One region of the Streptomyces sp. NBC_00012 genome, then DNA from elsewhere that is predicted to be linked to it. Evidence: riboswitches for the same ligand, from Rfam matches in the RefSeq annotation. Region 1 holds a riboswitch; each other region holds the start of a gene.
The links. Region 1 has a riboswitch for cyclic di-AMP ahead of OHA19_RS06085 (peptidoglycan DD-metalloendopeptidase family protein). Riboswitches for the same ligand answer to the same signal wherever they lie in the genome.
Positions count from the first base shown of each region.

Region 1 (5,478 bases):
GCCGTCGCCCAGGATCGAGCGCAGCTGCTCGACGTCGCCGTTGCGGACCATGTGCCAGAACTCCGAGCCGTCCGCCGGGTCGGAGAGCGGGATGTTCACACTCCGTACGCCGGGCAGCTCCACGTCCAGCCCGTCGAGCCGGCGGTCGGCCGCGTTGCGGAAGTCGAAGACCGTGTGCAGACCGAGGCCGCCCAGGAACGAGGCGTCCTCGGCGGTGGCGTGCGCGAGGTGACCGCTGCGGAAGAGCCCCCCGTGCCGCACCCGTCGCCCGTCCACGGTGGGCAGCCCGCCCACATCGCGGAAGTTGCGGACACCCGCCAGCTCGGGTTCCGTCGACGGGATCTGCGGCGACTGCTGCGTCACGGTGACTCCTGGAGTGTCTGGTGCCGGCGCGAGTCGCAGGCAAGGCCACTCCCGCGACGATACGACATCGATTCCTCAGGCAATCATCTCGGCCATTCCCTGTCGATACCCGGGTGAACTCCGGTTCTCCCGCGGCGAATCCGTCCGGCCAATTCCTCGCCAGGCCGTTGCCCACGCCCCGCCGATGGTCGATGATGTGCGGAACTGTTCGAATGTGGGGATGCGATGATCGAGACGGGCAATACCGGCCGGACCTGGCTGCTCACCGGGGCGAGCAGCAGCTACGCACTGCGGCTGACCGAGCAGGACGAGCTGGTCCATCTGCACTGGGGGCCGAGAATCGGCCTCGCGGCGGCCGAGGCGCTGGCCGCCGCACCGGAGCTGCCCTTCAGGGCCTTCGAGTCCCACCTCGACGGCCGGGAGGAGTATCCGGTGGAGGGCGGGCCCAGGTTCGTCCGCCCGGCCCTCTCGGTACGCACCCCGCAGGTCCGGGGCACCGAGTGGACCTTCGATACCGCCGAGGTGGACGGGGACGAGCTGCGGATCGGCTTCACCGACTCCGTGCACCGGCTCGCCCTGACCCTGCACTACCGGATGCGGGACGACTCCGACGTCGTGGAGCGCTGGGCCACCGTCGCCCACGCCGGACCGGATGGCCCGCCGCTGGAACTGCTGCGCGCAGACGCGGCCGCCTGGTCGCTGCCCGCCCGCGACGGCTGGCGGCTGAGCCGGCTGCACGGGCGCTGGGCGGCGGAATCCCGGCTCGCGCGGGCGGAGCTGCTCCATGGCGAGAGCGTCATCTCCAGCAGGCGGGGCCACACCGGCCATCAGTTCCTGCCGTGGGTCGCGCTGGACGCCGACGGCGCCGCGACCGAGGAGAACGGCGAGGTGTACGGCTGCGCGCTCGGCTGGTCCGGGTCGTGGAGGATCTCCGTGCAGCGGCTGCCCGACGGGCTCGTACAGATCACCGGCGGCGCCGGCTACGACGACTCCGGACTGTTGCGGCTGGCGCCGGGGGAGTCGTACACCACGCCCGTCTTCGCCGGCCTGTGGAGCGGGCAGGGGTTCGGCGGGGCGAGCCGCGCCTGGCACGCCTGGCAGCTGGCCCATGTGATCCCGGGCGCGGAGGACGTGCGGCCGGTGCTCTACAACTCCTGGGAGGCGACGGGCTTCGACATCTCGCTGGACAAGCAGCGAGCCCTCGCCGAGCGGGCCGCCGCGATGGGCGTCGAACTGTTCGTCGTGGACGACGCGTGGTTCGGGCAGCGGACCAGCGACCGGGCCGGGCTCGGCGACTGGACGCCGAATCCGGACCGCTTCCCCGGCGGGCTGAAGCCACTCGCCGACGAAGTGCACGGGTTCGGCATGCAGTTCGGTATCTGGGTCGAGCCGGAAATGGTCAACGCTGACAGTGATCTCTATCGAGCACATCCCGACTGGGTGCAGCACTTCCCCGGGCGGGCGCGGACGGAATACCGCAACCAGCTGGTGCTCAATCTGGCCCGTCCGGATGTGCAGGCATATCTGTGGGAGCAGCTGGATACGCTGCTCTCCGAAACGCCCGTCGACTACGTGAAATGGGATTTCAACCGCTGTTTCACCGATGCGGGCTGGCCGGGCGAGGAGTACCCGCAGAAGCTCTGGATCGACCACGTGGATGCCCTGTACGCGCTGATCGACCGGCTCAGGGCCGCACATCCCACGGTCGCGTTCGAGTCCTGCTCGGGCGGCGGCGGCCGGATCGACCTGGGGATCCTGTCCCGTACGGACCAGGTGTGGACCTCCGACAACACCGACCCGCTCGACCGGCTCGCCATCCAGGAGGGATTCGGGCACATCCACCCGGCCCGGGTGATGGCCGCCTGGGTCACCGACAGCCCGAACGACCAGCTCAACGGCAGGGTCAGCTCGCTGCGCTTCCGTTTCGTGAGCGCGATGGCCGGTGTGCTCGGGGTCGGCGGGGACCTTGCCGAATGGAGCGACCAGGAGCTGGCGGAGGCGCGGGCCTGGGTGGACCTCTACAAGGAGATCCGCCCGGTCGTGCAGCAGGGCGCGCTGTACCGGCTGCGTGAGCCGCGCGGCGGACTGAGCGCGGTCCAGTACGTCCACGGGGACGACGCCGTGGTCCTGATGTGGCTGGAGGCGCAGCGGTACGGGGAGCGGCCACCGGTCCTGCGGCTGCGCGGGCTCGACCCCGAGGCGACCTACACCTGCCTGGACACGGGGGCGGTGCACCACGGTTCGGTACTGCTGCATCAGGGGCTGCACTCCGGACTCCGGGGCGATCTCGACGCGCGGGTGCTGAGGCTCCGACGGGCATGATGCGCCTTATGTCCGTAATACGGCCATTTGCCCGAACATGGCCTGTTCGTAAGGGACATGGCGGTCGCCTCGTGAGCGGGATCATATCCGTGACGGTGTGTGGCGAAGGGCGAGTCGGGTAATCCGTGCGCGGTGCGGAAATTCAAGATCCTTAATCCACGGAGTGTGACCGGAATTCCGCGCCGATTTCCCGGCGCGGATTCCGGCGTGGAACCTGTGGCTTGTTCTCGTCGTCCCGACTCGCTTACGGTCACCGTCAATCCGGTCGGACCGCCTAATCCTGCCGCCGCCCGGAATTCACATCCACTCATCGTGTGGCAGGAGCGGGGGAACCAGGTAAGCCGCCGATCGGAGAAATCCGGCCGGCTCGGGGTTAAGACGCACTCAGTGCGGCCGGGCATCTCCAGCCCGAACCCGACAGCTCACCTCGCAGGCGCCGGAGAGGAATTACGCCATGCCCATATCGGGTAAGCACCGTCGTCCCAAGCTCAGCACCATCGCGCGTGGCGTCGCCGCGGTCAGCGCCGGCGGCGCCGTCGTCGCACTGCCGCTGCTCGGCGCCACCGGTGCCCAGGCCGCGGAGCAGGCCGTCCCGGCCGCCGCGCCGCAGCCGGCCGCCGCCACGCACGCCGCCCCGGTCGCGCAGAAGCAGGCCGCCACCACGACGTACTCCGTCGTCTCCGGCGACTACCTGTCGAAGATCGCCGCCGAGCACCAGATCAAGGGCGGCTGGCAGCAGCTGTACCAGGACAACCGCGAGGTCGTCGGCGAGGACCCCAGCCTGATCTTCCCGGGCATGAAGCTGACCCTCGGCGGCAAGGCCGCGGGCAACGCCGCGCCCACCGGCGCCGGCACCGGCTCGGCCCTCCCGTCGAAGGCGCCTTCGGTGGCCGTCGAGAAGTCCGCCCCGGCCAAGTCCTCGTCCGCCGCCACGGAGTCCAAGGCCCCGGCCTCCGCCCCGGCCGCCACCCAGAGCACCGGCTCCGGTTACGTCCACCCGGTCCCCGGCAACCACACCACCGCCTACCGCGCCTCCGGCTCCAACTGGTCCAGCGGCAGCCACACCGGTATCGACTTCCCCGTCTCGACCGGCACCAGCGTCAAGTCCATCACCTCCGGCACCGTCGTCGCCGCCGGCTGGGGCGGCGCGTACGGCAACCAGGTCGTCGTCAAGCACACCGACGGCCACTACTCGCAGTACGGTCACCTGTCCTCCATCTCCGTGTCGGCCGGCCAGGCGGTGAGCGCGGGCCAGCAGGTCGGCCTCTCCGGCGCCACCGGCAACGTCACCGGCCCGCACCTGCACTTCGAGGTCCGCACGGGCCCGGCGTACGGCTCGGACATCGACCCGATCGCCTACCTGGCCTCGCACGGCATCTCCGTCTGAGACGGACGGCCGGGCAACTGAGCGACCAGGCATGACCTGAGCAACACGGAAGGGGCGGTGCGCGGCGGCGCACCGCCCCTTCTGCTTATTCCCCCTTTACCAAAAACTGACCGGGTGGTCTATCTCACCACCCGTCAACCCCTTATTACGGTCGCGTAGGTCACATTCGGCGGTGCAGGATAAGCGTTTGTGGCAGACGATTCGAGAAAAAATCAACGTGGCGTCAACAACCGACAGGGCGTCATCGGGTCGTACGCGGCGATTGGCGACAGCTTCACCGAGGGAGTCGGCGACCCCGGCCCGGACGGGACCTTCGTCGGCTGGGCAGACCGATTCGCGGTACTTCTCGCGGACCAGCTCCCGGACCCCGATGCGACGGGCACGGAAGGTTCCGCACACGGGAATTTCAGGTACGCCAATCTCGCCGTACGCGGACGCCTCCTCGACCAGATCGTCGAGGAGCAGGTACCGCGCGCCAAGGAGCTCGCACCCGACCTGGTGAGCTTCTGCGCGGGCGGCAACGACATCATCCGGCCGGGCACCGACCCCGACGACGTGGCCGAGCGCTTCGAGCGTGCCGTCGCCGAGCTGACCCGAGCGGTCGGCACGGTCATGGTCACCACCGGCTTCGACACCCGTGGCGTTCCCGTGCTGCGCCATCTGCGCGGGAAGATCGCCACCTACACCGCCCATGTGAGGGCCATCGCCGACCGCTACGACTGCCCGGTCCTGGACCTGTGGTCGCTGCGGTCCGTCCAGGACCGGCGGGCCTGGGACGACGACCGGCTCCACCTGTCGCCCGAGGGACACACCAGGGTCGCGCTGCGCGCCGCCCAGGTCCTCGGCATCGACGTGCCGGCCGACCCCGACCAGGTATGGCCCCCGCAGGCACAACGCGGCACCCTCGAAGTGCGGCGCGACGACATCCACTGGGCACGCGAGTACCTGGTGCCGTGGATCGGCCGGCGGCTGCGCGGCGAGTCCTCCGGCGACCACGTCGAAGCGAAGCGCCCGGACCTCCTGCCGCTCTGAGGGGGCAGCCCTCGGACGGCCGATCGGTGCGTGCCCCGGCCGCACACCCACTGCCGCACCAGGGCGGGCCAGGTACTCAGGCCCGCCCGGTGCGGGAGGGCAGTGGTGACACGGGGGACGGCAGCGGCGAGGCGGGCAACGGCAGGGGTGACAACGGGAGTGACAGCGGCGACGCCGGGAGCGGCAGCGGCGACGCAGGGATCCGCTCCAGCACTCCGCCCGCGAAGACGTCGTACAGCGGAAGCGTCTCCAGGTGCACGTACCCGATGTGGCAGTCGCAGACCGCCAGCGGACAGGCTCGCGGACCGAGCGCCCGCCGGTAGCTCCCGTCGTAGAGATTGCCCAGCTCCGCCGGTACGAAATGGCAGCGCCGC
Region 1 covers NZ_CP108309.1:1,284,706-1,290,183, reverse strand. The annotation lists gene OHA19_RS06095 (tyrosine-protein phosphatase) at 1-363, opposite strand, end outside; gene OHA19_RS06090 (alpha-galactosidase) at 589-2,685, shown strand; cyclic di-AMP (ydaO/yuaA leader) riboswitch at 2,957-3,134, shown strand; gene OHA19_RS06085 (peptidoglycan DD-metalloendopeptidase family protein) at 3,140-4,072, shown strand; gene OHA19_RS06080 (SGNH/GDSL hydrolase family protein) at 4,262-5,104, shown strand; gene OHA19_RS06075 (STM4011 family radical SAM protein) at 5,181-5,478, opposite strand, start outside.

Region 2 (5,478 bases), 500 kb from region 1:
CCGGCGGGGACCGCCGTTCGCCGGCAGAGGGCTGCTGCTCCAGGTGTGCATCGCGCGGACGTGACAGGAATCCGCCGGTCCACGGGCCTTCGAGGCCGGGCCGGCCGGACGCCCCTGCCCCTTTCGCGCGCCACGGACGTGGCGCACCCACCTGGAAAGAACCTGTGATGATGTCCGCTTCCCGCTTCCCCGCGTCCCGACGCCGCCCCCTCGCGGCCGCCGGCACCGTCGCCGCCCTCGCTCTGGCGCTGACCGCCTGCGGCTCCTCCGACGGCTCGAAGAACGACGGTTCGTCCATGCCCGGCATGGACCACGGCTCCGCCGGCGCCTCCGCACCGGCCACCCCTGGCGCCGAGTTCAACGACGCCGATGTGAAGTTCGCTCAGCAGATGATCCCGCATCACCAGCAGGCCATCGAGATGGCGGAGCTGGCGGACGGCCGCGCCGCCGACCCCGAGATCAAGAAACTGGCCACCGCGATCGAGAAGGCCCAGGACCCCGAGATCAACACGATGAAGGGCTGGCTGACGTCGTGGGGCAAGCCGTTGCCCTCGTCCTCGATGGGTGACATGCCCGGGATGGATCACGGTGCGGACGGCTCGGGCATGCCCGGAATGATGTCCGGCAAGGCCATGAGCGATCTGGCGGCCGCCAAGGGCAAGGACTTCGACAAGAAGTTCGCCCAGCTCATGATCGGGCACCACCAGGGCGCCGTCACCATGGCCGAGGACGAGCAGAAGAACGGCGAGAACGCCGAGGCGAAGAAGCTCGCCGGTGCTGTCGTCACGGCCCAGACCGCCGAGATCGAGCAGATGAACAAGATCATCGACAGGCTCTGATCCCGGCAGGGGTGCGGGCCTCCGTCGCACGGAGGCCCGCACCCCCTCCCGGTCCGGCCGGTACGGAACGTTCCGACGCAGACCGCTCAGCCGGCGGCCTCCGGCGCAGAGAGCAGCCCGGCCACCTCCTCCGCGCCGGTCTCCCGCAGCTCCTCCCCGACCAGCAGCCACCTGGTGATGCCGACCGATTCGAGGAAGGCCAGGTCGTGACTGGCGATCAGGAGCGCGCCCTCGTAGGAGTCGAGCGCACCGGTCAGCTGCCGCACGCTGGCGATGTCGAGGTTGTTGGTCGGCTCGTCCATCATCAGCAGCTGCGGGGCCGGTGCGGCAAGCATCGTCGCCGCGAGGGCGGCACGGAAGCGTTCTCCGCCCGACAGTGTGCCCGCCGGCTGTTCCGCGCGCTTTCCCTGGAAGAGGAAGCGCGCGAGCTGGGCGCGGATGTGGTTGTCGGTGACCCCGGGCGCCATCCGGGCCACGTTCGCCGCGACGCTCAGTTCCTCGTCCAGCACATCGAGCCGCTGCGGAAGGAACCGCACCGGTACGAAGGTCCTTGCCTCGCCGGACAGCGGGGCCAGCTCGCCGGTGAGTGTGCGCAGCAGCGTCGTCTTCCCGGCGCCGTTGCGGCCGACGAGCGCGATGCGCTCCGGCCCGTTCACCTGGAGGGTGCCCTCGCGCAGGCGGCCGAACCGGGGGCGCAGCCCGTCCAGGCTCAACACGGTGCGCCCGGTGGGCACCGCCGTGTGCGGGAGGCTCACCCGGATCTCGGCGTCGTCGCGGATCGCGTCGGCGGCCTCCTCCCGGCGTTCGCGAGCCTCGTTGAGGCGCTCCTCGTGGACGCCGCGAAGCCGGCCCGCGGACTCCTGCGCCGACCGCTTCCGGCGGCCGGCCAGGATCTTCGGCAGACCGCCCTCGGCCTCCGCCTTCCGGCCGTTCTTCTGGCGCCGGGCCAGCTTCACATGGGTTTCCTCCAGTTCGCGCTTCTGGCGGCGCACATCGGCCTCTGCCGCACGCAACATCCGCCCGGCGGCCTCCTGTTCGGCGGCCACGGCCTCCTCGTAGGCCGACCAGCCACCGCCGTACCAGTTCACCGAGCCGGTGCGCAGTTCGGCGATCCGGTCCACGCGCTCCAGCAGTTCCCGGTCGTGGCTGACCACTACCAGTACGCCCGAGCGCCAGGAGTCGACGGCCTCGTAGAGCCTGCGGCGCGCGAACACATCGAGGTTGTTGGTGGGCTCGTCCAGGAGAAGGACGTCGGGGCGCTCCAACAGCAGCGCGGCCAGCCTGAGCAGGACGGTCTCCCCTCCGGACAACTGCCCCACGGTGCGGTCCAGTTCGATGCCACCGAGGCCGAGCGAGCCCAGTGTCGCCAGGGCCCGTTCCTCGACGTCCCAGTCGTCGCCGATCGTCTCGAAGTGCTTCTCGTCGACGTCCCCGGCCTCGATGGCGCGCAGCGCGTCGCGCCGATCGGCGATACCCAGGGCCCGGTCCACCCGCAGTGTTGTGTCGAGGGTGATGTTCTGCGGAAGGTGGGCGAGGCTGCCGCCGACGGTCACCGACCCCTGGGACGGGCGCAGTTGACCGGCGAGCAGTCGCAGCAGGGTGGACTTGCCGGCGCCGTTGGTGCCGACGAGACCGACGCGCCCCCGGCCGATGCCGAGCGAGAGCCCGTCGAAGACGGTCGTGCCGTCCGGCCAGCGGAAGGTCAGCGCCGAGCAGGTGAGGGAGGCGTGGGGAGTGGTGGGTGTCGCCATGGTGTTCCTCGCATTCGCAAGCGCAGTGAAGGGGGCTTCGTATGCGAGCACCACGCAGCGACCGGGCAGCGGAAGGAGGTGCGGCGGTCCTGGAGATCGAGGGACGGCTCATGCACCGAGGTCGCATCCACGCGGGGTCACGGGCAGTGCCAAGCACTGCTACGGCGTGACGGGCGTACGGACGGAGCCGTACGGCGCGATGTTCGCGAACCTCAGATGCGCAACGTCCACCTCAATCGGAGACAACAGGACATCAAGACTGTAACGACAGGGAGGAGGAAAGGCAATGTCACCGATGCCGGGCGACCGTAGTGCGAAATGCCCGCTTTTGTGAATTCGTGGCGCGAGTCACGTTCGGCCTCCGAGCTGCCGTGCCCCGTGCATCGGTTCCCTTTCCGCGCAAGGGGAGTGGCTTGTCCGGTGTGAGGTGGGTTACCGAAATTCCCGTTACTCGATCTTGTGGGTGAATTGCATTCGGAAATTAGGGTCTTGTCCCGTTCGGCTCTTCTCGCCTACGGTCACGGTCAATCCGGACGGAACGCCGAATCCTGCCGCCGTCCGGCAATCCGACCACCCATGTACGGCAGGAGCGGGGGACCCAGGTAAGCCGCCGATCCGGAATCCGGAACGGCTCGGGGTGAAGCCGCGTTCGTGCGCGGCCAGGCATCTCCAGCCTGAACCCGACAGCTCACCTCGCAGGCGACGGAGAGGAATCCACCATGCTCGCAACGGGCACGTACCGTCGTCGCAAGTCCACCCCGCTGACCCGCGGTTTCATCGCCGTGGGCACGGGCGCCGCCGCCCTCCTGCTGCCGCTGCTCGGCGCCCACACCGCGTCGGCGGCTCCGGCGCAGTCCGTCAGCGCCGCCGCCCCGGCCGCGCAGTCCGCGACGTACACGAACGATCTGGACGGCTGGATCAAGGAGTCGCTGGCCATCATGGCCGAGCACGGCATCCCGGGCAGCTACGACAGCATCCACCGCAACATCATGCGCGAGTCGTCCGGCAATCCGAAGGCCATCAACAACTGGGACTCGAACGCCGCCGCCGGGACGCCGTCCAAGGGCCTCCTCCAGGTCATCGATCCGACGTTCCGGGCCTACCACGTGCCCGGGACCGCGATGGACAGCTACGACCCGGTCGCCAACATCACGGCAGCGTGCAACTACGCGGCCGCCAAGTACGGCTCCATCGACAACGTCTTCGGGGCCTACTGACGTACGCCGCCGCATGACCGGGGCCGTCCCGAGGTCAGCCCAGCCTCGGGGGTGTCCAGTCGGCGTGGCGGAGGATCGTGCGGACGGTGACACGGGACGGTGCGAGACGCAGTGCCGTGTTGCGCAGGGCGACGGCCGCCGGGCGGGACAGCTGCTGGCCCATCCGGCCGGCCTGCCGCGCGGCCCGGGCGACCGACTGGCTGCGGGGCCGGCGCTCCGCGTCGTAACGGCCGAGAGCCGACTCGACGGTGGCTTCGGTGGAGAGCGCGGCGGCCAGTGTCGCCGCGTCCTCCAGCGCCTGGCAGGCCCCCTGGCCGAGATTCGGGGTCATGGCGTGCGCGGCGTCGCCGAGCAGTGCGATCCGGCCCACCACGTAGGAGGGAAGCGGGACGGCCAGCTCGTCGACGTCATGATGCAGGACGGCATCGGGCCGGGTCGCCGCCAGCAGGGCGGGAATGGGGTCGTGCCAGCCGCCGAACCGGCGGCGGACCTCCGCCAGCGGGTCCGGATGGCGCACGCCGGCGGGGGAGTTGAGCACCGCGTGCCACTCGGCCCGGCCGTCCGCGAAGGCGATGTGACCGAACTCGGCGCCCGCTCCCCACGTCAGCTCGAAGTCGGTACGCAGGTCGACCGGCGTCTCGGTGATGGCGCGCAGCACCGTCGAGCCGCTGTAGGCCGGACCGGGGTGCCCCGGGAGCAGCAGGCCGCGCAACCGGCTGCCGATCCCGTCGGCGGCCACGACCAGATCCGCTTCCAGCCGGGTTCCATCGGCGGCCATCCGCACCCGCGAGGCGTCGGAGCGGTCGACGGATGTCACCTCCGCCCCGATGATCAGGGATTCGGGAGGCAGCGCCGCGCGCAGCAGCCGGTGCAGCCCGGCCCGGGGGATGCCCATGATCGGGGTGCCCAGCTCTCGTTCCAGCGCGGCTCCGTCCATGCGCGCCAGCAGACGGCCGTCCGGGGTGCGGGTGCCACCGGTGTACTGGGGGCGCGCGGCCGCGCGTACCGCCGCGCCGACACCGAGGGCGTCCAGCGCGTGCATCCCGTTCGCGTGCAGGGAGATGCCCGCGCCCGCGTCGTCGAGGGTGCGGGCGCGTTCGACGACCGTCACCTCCCAGCCGATGAGCCGCAGCCCGATCGCGGCGGCCAGTCCACCGATGCCGCCGCCGACAATCACCGCGTTGTTGCCCATGCCGGGTCCCCTCTCGTGCTCCGCCTCGCCCTTCTACACCTGTAGAAGGAGGGTACGCCGTCTCTACAGGTGTAGAAAGGGGTGATGACCACAGAACGACGTGCCGTCCTGGCCGATGCCGCCATCCAGGTGCTGGCCGAGGAAGGGATGCGGGGCCTGACCCACCGGGCCGTGGACCGGGCGGCGGACCTGCCGCCCGGCACCACCTCGGCGTACTTCCGCACCCGTCAGGCCCTGCTCACCGCGCTCGTCAGGCGGCTCGTCGCGCACGACCAGGCGGAACTCCAGGAGGCCGGCGAGCGGGCGCCGGTGCCGCGTGACGCCGGTGAACTGACGGACGGGCTCGCCGGCTTCGTCGAACGGCGGCTCACCGGAGAGGGGCGGCAGCGGTCGCTCGCCCGTTATGCGTGCGCGGTCGAGAGCGTGCGCCACCTCGAGCTGCGCGAGATCCTCCTGCCGCGGGAGAACGCGGCCCGTGA
Region 2 covers NZ_CP108309.1:785,087-790,564, reverse strand. The annotation lists gene OHA19_RS03840 (hypothetical protein) at 1-64, shown strand, start outside; gene OHA19_RS03835 (DUF305 domain-containing protein) at 171-839, shown strand; gene OHA19_RS03830 (ABC-F family ATP-binding cassette domain-containing protein) at 926-2,590, opposite strand; cyclic di-AMP (ydaO/yuaA leader) riboswitch at 3,120-3,305, shown strand; gene OHA19_RS03825 (transglycosylase SLT domain-containing protein) at 3,310-3,807, shown strand; gene OHA19_RS03820 (FAD-dependent monooxygenase) at 3,842-4,999, opposite strand; gene OHA19_RS03815 (TetR/AcrR family transcriptional regulator) at 5,084-5,478, shown strand, end outside.
Region 2: another riboswitch for cyclic di-AMP. It lies ahead of OHA19_RS03825 (transglycosylase SLT domain-containing protein); the one in region 1 lies ahead of OHA19_RS06085 (peptidoglycan DD-metalloendopeptidase family protein).

Region 3 (5,478 bases), 2.9 Mb from region 1:
ACCGTGGAGCAGATCATCCGTGAACGCAACCGGGTCTCCCAGGAAGTCATCGCCGGCAGCCACGGCGAGATGGAGAAGCTCGGCATCGTCGTGGACGCCCTCCAGATCCAGGAGATCGACGACGCCACCGGCTACATCAAGAACCTCGCGGCCCCGCACGCCGCCGCGGTCGCCAGCCAGGCCCGGATCGCCGAGGCCAAGGCCGACCAGGAGGCCAGCCAGCGCGAGCAGCAGGCCGCCGCGCTCAAGGCGGAGTACGAACGTGACACCGCGATCAAACGGGCCGGCTTCCTCGCCGAGACCGAGCAGTACAACGCCCGCGCCGCGCAGGCCGGGCCGCTCGCCCGGGCCCGGGCCTCGCAGGAGGTCATCGAGGAGCAGACCGCGCTGGCCGAACGGCAGGCCTCGCTCGCCGCGCAGCAGCTGGAGGCGGAGGTCCGGCGCCCGGCGGACGCCGAGGCGTACCGGCAGCGCACCCTGGCGGAGGCGGCCCGGGACCGGGCGAAGTTCGAGGCGGACGGCAACGCGTACACCGAGCGGACCCTCGCCCAGGCGCAGGCCGACGCCAACAGTGTGCGCGCCGCATCGCTGCGTGACGGCAATCAGGAGCTCATCGCGGCCAACCGCATCGTGGAGAACCTGCCGGCCCTGGCCGACGCGGCCGCCCGGGGCATGTCCGGCGCCGACCTCACCGTTCTCAACGGCACCAACGGTGTCAACGAGATGGCGGCGGGCGTCGTCGGCCAGGGGCTGGCGATCCTCCACTCGCTGCAACGGGGTGCGAACCCGGTGAAGCAGCCTTCGGTCCACGGGAAGGCCGCCTCCGCGCCCCGCATCTCCGGGACGGACCGGTCCTGACCCTTCCTGACCCGTCCGTCCTGCCCGTCGCGGATTTCGGCCGGGCGAAGGCCGGATCGAAGGGCGAGACGGAGGGGGTGGAGGGCGGAATCCAGGGTGGGTGAACCCGAGTGGTCAAAAGGGCGCCGGAGATGCCGTAGAGTTGTGTTCATCGACGCGGGGTGGAGCAGCTCGGTAGCTCGCTGGGCTCATAACCCAGAGGTCGCAGGTTCAAATCCTGTCCCCGCTACTGAAGAATTCAGGCTCGGTACGCATACAGCGTGCCGGGCCTGAATCATTTCGCTGTGTGGTGGGTGAAACCGCGGCGCACATTTCCCCCCATTGGCCGATGAGGAGTCGCCGCTCCGTACCGGTCCGGCGAGTCTGAGGGTGGGGCGCGGTACCGTCCGCAGCCGCGCGCGTACCGGGCAGGAGACCACAGGTGTGGAAGCGGGAGAAGCGGCGCGGCAAGCATGCCGGAGGCGGTGCCCGTACCCGGCGGTTCGTACGGATGCTGCCTGCGCTGATGATTCTCGGCGGGCTGTTGTTCGACGCCCTCACCCCGCCCGCCTTCACCGCCATTCCGCTGTTCGTGGCCGCTCCGCTGATCGCCGCCCCGTTCTTCTCGCTGGCCAGCACCATCCGCACCGGTGTCGCCGCGATGCTGGCCGTCGTCGCGCTGCGGCTGTACACCAGTACGTTGCCGAAGGCCGTGCCGTTGATCGAGCTGCTCACCCTGGCCACCGTCTCGGTCCTCGCGGTCGTGATCAACGGGGTGGTGCGGCGCAGCAACGAGCAGCTGGCCTCCGCGCGGTACGTCGCGGAGACGGCCATGCGCGCGGTGCTGCCGCAGCCGTCCGACCGGATCGGCGGACTGCATGTCGCGGCGCGGTACGAGGCGGCGCAGGCGGACGAGTTCGTCGGTGGTGACCTGTTCGCCGTGGCGGACACCCCGCAGGGGGTGCGGCTGGTGGTCGGTGACGTACGGGGGAAGGGGCTCGACGCAGTCGAGACGGTGGCGGTGGCCATCGGGGCGTTCCGCGAGGCGGCCGAGCAGGAATCCTCGCTGGAGGGGGTGGCGGGGCGGCTGGAGCGGGCGCTGGCGCGGGAGGAGGCGCGGCGCGGCGGGCTCGACGTGCTGGAGGGCTTCATCACCGCCGTGCTGGCCGAGATCCCGTACGGGCTGTCCCGGGTGCGGATCGTCAACCGCGGTCACCCCGAACCGATCCTGCTGCATCCGGACGGGGCGCTGGAGGTGCTGAAGCCCTCCGTGCCCGCGCTGCCGCTCGGGATGGGCCTGGGGGTGTGGCCGGAGTGCACGGACGAGTGGGATCTGCCGGCCGGGGCGACCCTGCTCCTCTACACGGACGGTCTCTCCGAGGCGCGGAACGCCGATGGGGTCTTCTATGACCCGGCGGCCCGGCTGCGCGGGCGGATCTTCCCGGGGCCCGAGGAACTGCTGTCCGCTCTGACCGATGACGTGCGCCTGCACACGGGCGGCGAGACGACCGACGACATGGCGTTGCTCGCGGTCGCACGCCCTGCGGAGGGGCAGCCGGACCGGCGAAGGACGGTGCGGATCGTCGGTGCTGAGGAGATATGAGGGGGAGGCGGGGGCGAGGGGTGAGGGGTGAGGACAGTGACGTGGTGGGGTGATGCCACCGTGCGTAACCGAAAGGCGCCACTCCGCATAACATTTGACGCAACGTCAGAAACGGGGTAATGGCTGAAGGTCGGTCAACTCGTCCGATTCCACCCGCTTGTGTCCCGTAAAGTCCAGGCCAAAGAAGTGAACGATCAGTGGGAACAGCTTGGAATACGGCCCCGGTGTCTATTAACGTTCGATAACGCAGCGCGGTCGTCCCAGCCGTCATCAGTGGCGGCACCGTGCGCGAGCGCCGAATTCCGCAAGGGAACCGGGGAACCACCTACATGGGGTGAATCGGACACCTGTGTCTCGTGAGAGACAGAGGGGCCCGTAGGAGACCTTCCTGCTCCGAACCCGTCAGCTAACCCGGTAGGCGAGAAGGAAGGAAAGGAGTGCGCCCCCGTGGCGTCCAACAAGCCTGCCCCCGAGGCCCCGTCCCGGTTCGATTTCGACTACGGCACGGAGCCCGACGGCGACTTCACCGGCAATTTCACGGGTGAGTTCACCAGTGAGCCCGACCGCGGCTGGGACGAGTGGAACCCCACCGAGGAGTCCGTCCGCCCCGTGCGTGGCAGGCACCGCGTCGCCAAGCAGCGCAACGGTCTCGCCCGCAGCTCCACGGTGCTGGGTGTCGGCGTCATAGCGGCGGTCGGCGCGGGCGGCATGGCCTCCGCGCAGAGCAAGCCGCCGGTCTCCATCTCCATGCCCGACGCCATCACGGACAACCTCCCCGACGCCAAGTCCCTTCCCGGCGTGGGCGCCCTGTTCTCCGACGAGTCCGAGGCCGACAAGACCGAGGTCGCGGCCGCCAGCGCCCCGCTCACCACCGCCGGCATCACCACCGCCGAGGCCGAGCAGGGCGCGACGGACGCGGGCGAGGCGCTCCGCGCCCGCATCCTCCAGCAGGCCGAGCAGCAGCAGGACGCCGCCGACGCCGAGGCCAAGGCGGCCGAGGAGAAGAAGGCCGCGGAGAAGGCGGCCGCCGAGGCCCAGAAGCAGCAGGACGAGGCCAAGGCCAAGGCCGCCGCCGAGAAGAAGAAGGCGGAGGAGGAGGCCAAGAAGAAGGCGGAGGCCCTGCGGCTGGCCAAGCTCGCCGCCAGCTACGCCATCCCGACCTTCTCGTACACGATCACCTCGACCTATGGCCAGGCCGGTTCGATGTGGTCCTCCGGCTACCACACCGGCCTCGACTTCGCCGCTCCGACCGGCACCCCGATCAAGGCCGTCCACGGCGGCACGATCAAGTCGGCCGGTCTGGCCGGCTCGTACGGCTACCGCACCGTGCTGGAGTTGGAGGACGGTACGGAGGTCTGGTACTGCCACCAGTCCTCGATCGGCGTCAGCGTGGGCCAGAAGGTCACCACCGGCGAGACCATCGGCCGGGTCGGCGCGACCGGCAACGTGACCGGTCCGCACCTCCACCTGGAGGTACACACCCCCGACGGTGCGGGTATCGACCCGATGGCCTGGCTCCGCAGCAAGGGCCTCACCCCCTGATCCGACGGTTGCCCCGTCCGCCCCGCCCACTTCGTGGGCCGCTTGATCCGAGCCGGTTCGCCGGCCGATGAACCCCGGCAGTCCTGACGCTCACCCCCCGACGTCAGGGCTGCCGGTCTTTTGTGGGCGGTGGGGAGGTCGCGAGCGGCGGGGTGAGGCGGTGAGTACCCGGGGCGGGTGGAGCGGCTGGGGCAGGTGGAGCGGATGGAATAGCGCGCCATCCGGAATCTGTTGATTCATTTATGACTTCTCTTCGCAAGCTGGGCCCCTCCGACCTCCAGGTCTTCCCGCTCGCTCTCGGTGGCAACGTCTTCGGCTGGACCGCCGACGAGGCGCAGTCGTTCGCCGTGCTGGACGCGTACGCCGCGGCCGGCGGCAACTTCGTCGACACCGCCGACGGCTACTCCGCGTGGGTCCCGGGCAACGAGGGCGGCGAGTCCGAGACCGTCATCGGCAAGTGGCTTGCCGCGCGCGGCAACCGCTCCGACATCGTCGTCGCCACCAAGGTCAGCACCCACCCCCGGTACCAGGGGCTCGCGCCCGCCAACATCAAGGCCGCGGCCGAGGAGTCGCTGCGCAGGCTCGGAACCGAGTACATCGACCTCTATTACACGCACTTCGACGACAAGACCGTGCCGGTCGAGGACATCATCACCGCCCTGGACCAGCTGGTGAAGGAGGGCAAGGTCCGGGAGATCGCCGCCTCCAACATCGCTCCCGCGCGGCTCCAGGAGTCCCTGGACTTCTCGGAGCGCGAGGGGCTGGCCCGTTACGTCGCCCTTCAGCCGCACTACAACCTGGTCTCCCGCGACACGTACGAGGGCGAGCTCCAGGACACGGCGGCCCGTGCCGGGCTCGGCGTTGTGCCGTACTTCGCCCTGGCCTCCGGTTTCCTCACCGGCAAGTACCGTCCGGGCGCCTCGGTGGAGAGCGCGCGGGCGGAGGGCGCCCGCGCGCATCTGGAGTCGGAGCGGGGGCAGAAGGTTCTGGCCGCGCTGGACAAGGTCGCCCAGGAGCGCGGTGCGGAGATCGCGACTGTCGCGCTGGCCTGGCTCGCGTCCCGGCCGACGGTGGCCGCGCCGATCGCCTCGGCCCGTACGGTCGAGCAGCTGCCCGCGCTGCTGGCCGTCGCCGAACTCACGCTGACCGAGCAGGAGCTGGCCGAACTCACCGAGGCATCCGCCTGATTGTGCCCGCCTGATCGTGCCTGGCTGTTCGTGCCCGGCCGGTGGCGTGCGTCCGAGTGCGTGTGGCTGCTGCGACGCCCCTGGAGCGCGGTGTGCTCCCGGGGCGTTCGCGCTGCCGTCCTAGTGCGGTGGCTGCTGCGGCAGCAGGTAGGGGTTGTAGCCGGGGCCGGGGCCGGGGTTGTGGCCGTGGCCTTGGCCTTGGGTGGGGCCGTTGAGGTAGGTGCCGTACTGCGTGTGCGGAGGGAACGGTCCGGAGTACGGGGGCGACGGCCGACGGTGGGGGCGCAGGAGGCCCGTCGCCTGCGCCGC
Region 3 covers NZ_CP108309.1:4,176,389-4,181,866, reverse strand. The annotation lists gene OHA19_RS19165 (SPFH domain-containing protein) at 1-858, shown strand, start outside; tRNA gene OHA19_RS19160 (tRNA-Met) at 1,014-1,087, shown strand; gene OHA19_RS19155 (PP2C family protein-serine/threonine phosphatase) at 1,280-2,440, shown strand; cyclic di-AMP (ydaO/yuaA leader) riboswitch at 2,724-2,876, shown strand; gene OHA19_RS19150 (M23 family metallopeptidase) at 2,888-3,982, shown strand; gene OHA19_RS19145 (aldo/keto reductase) at 4,225-5,169, shown strand; gene OHA19_RS19140 (PrsW family intramembrane metalloprotease) at 5,290-5,478, opposite strand, start outside.
Region 3: another riboswitch for cyclic di-AMP. It lies ahead of OHA19_RS19150 (M23 family metallopeptidase); the one in region 1 lies ahead of OHA19_RS06085 (peptidoglycan DD-metalloendopeptidase family protein).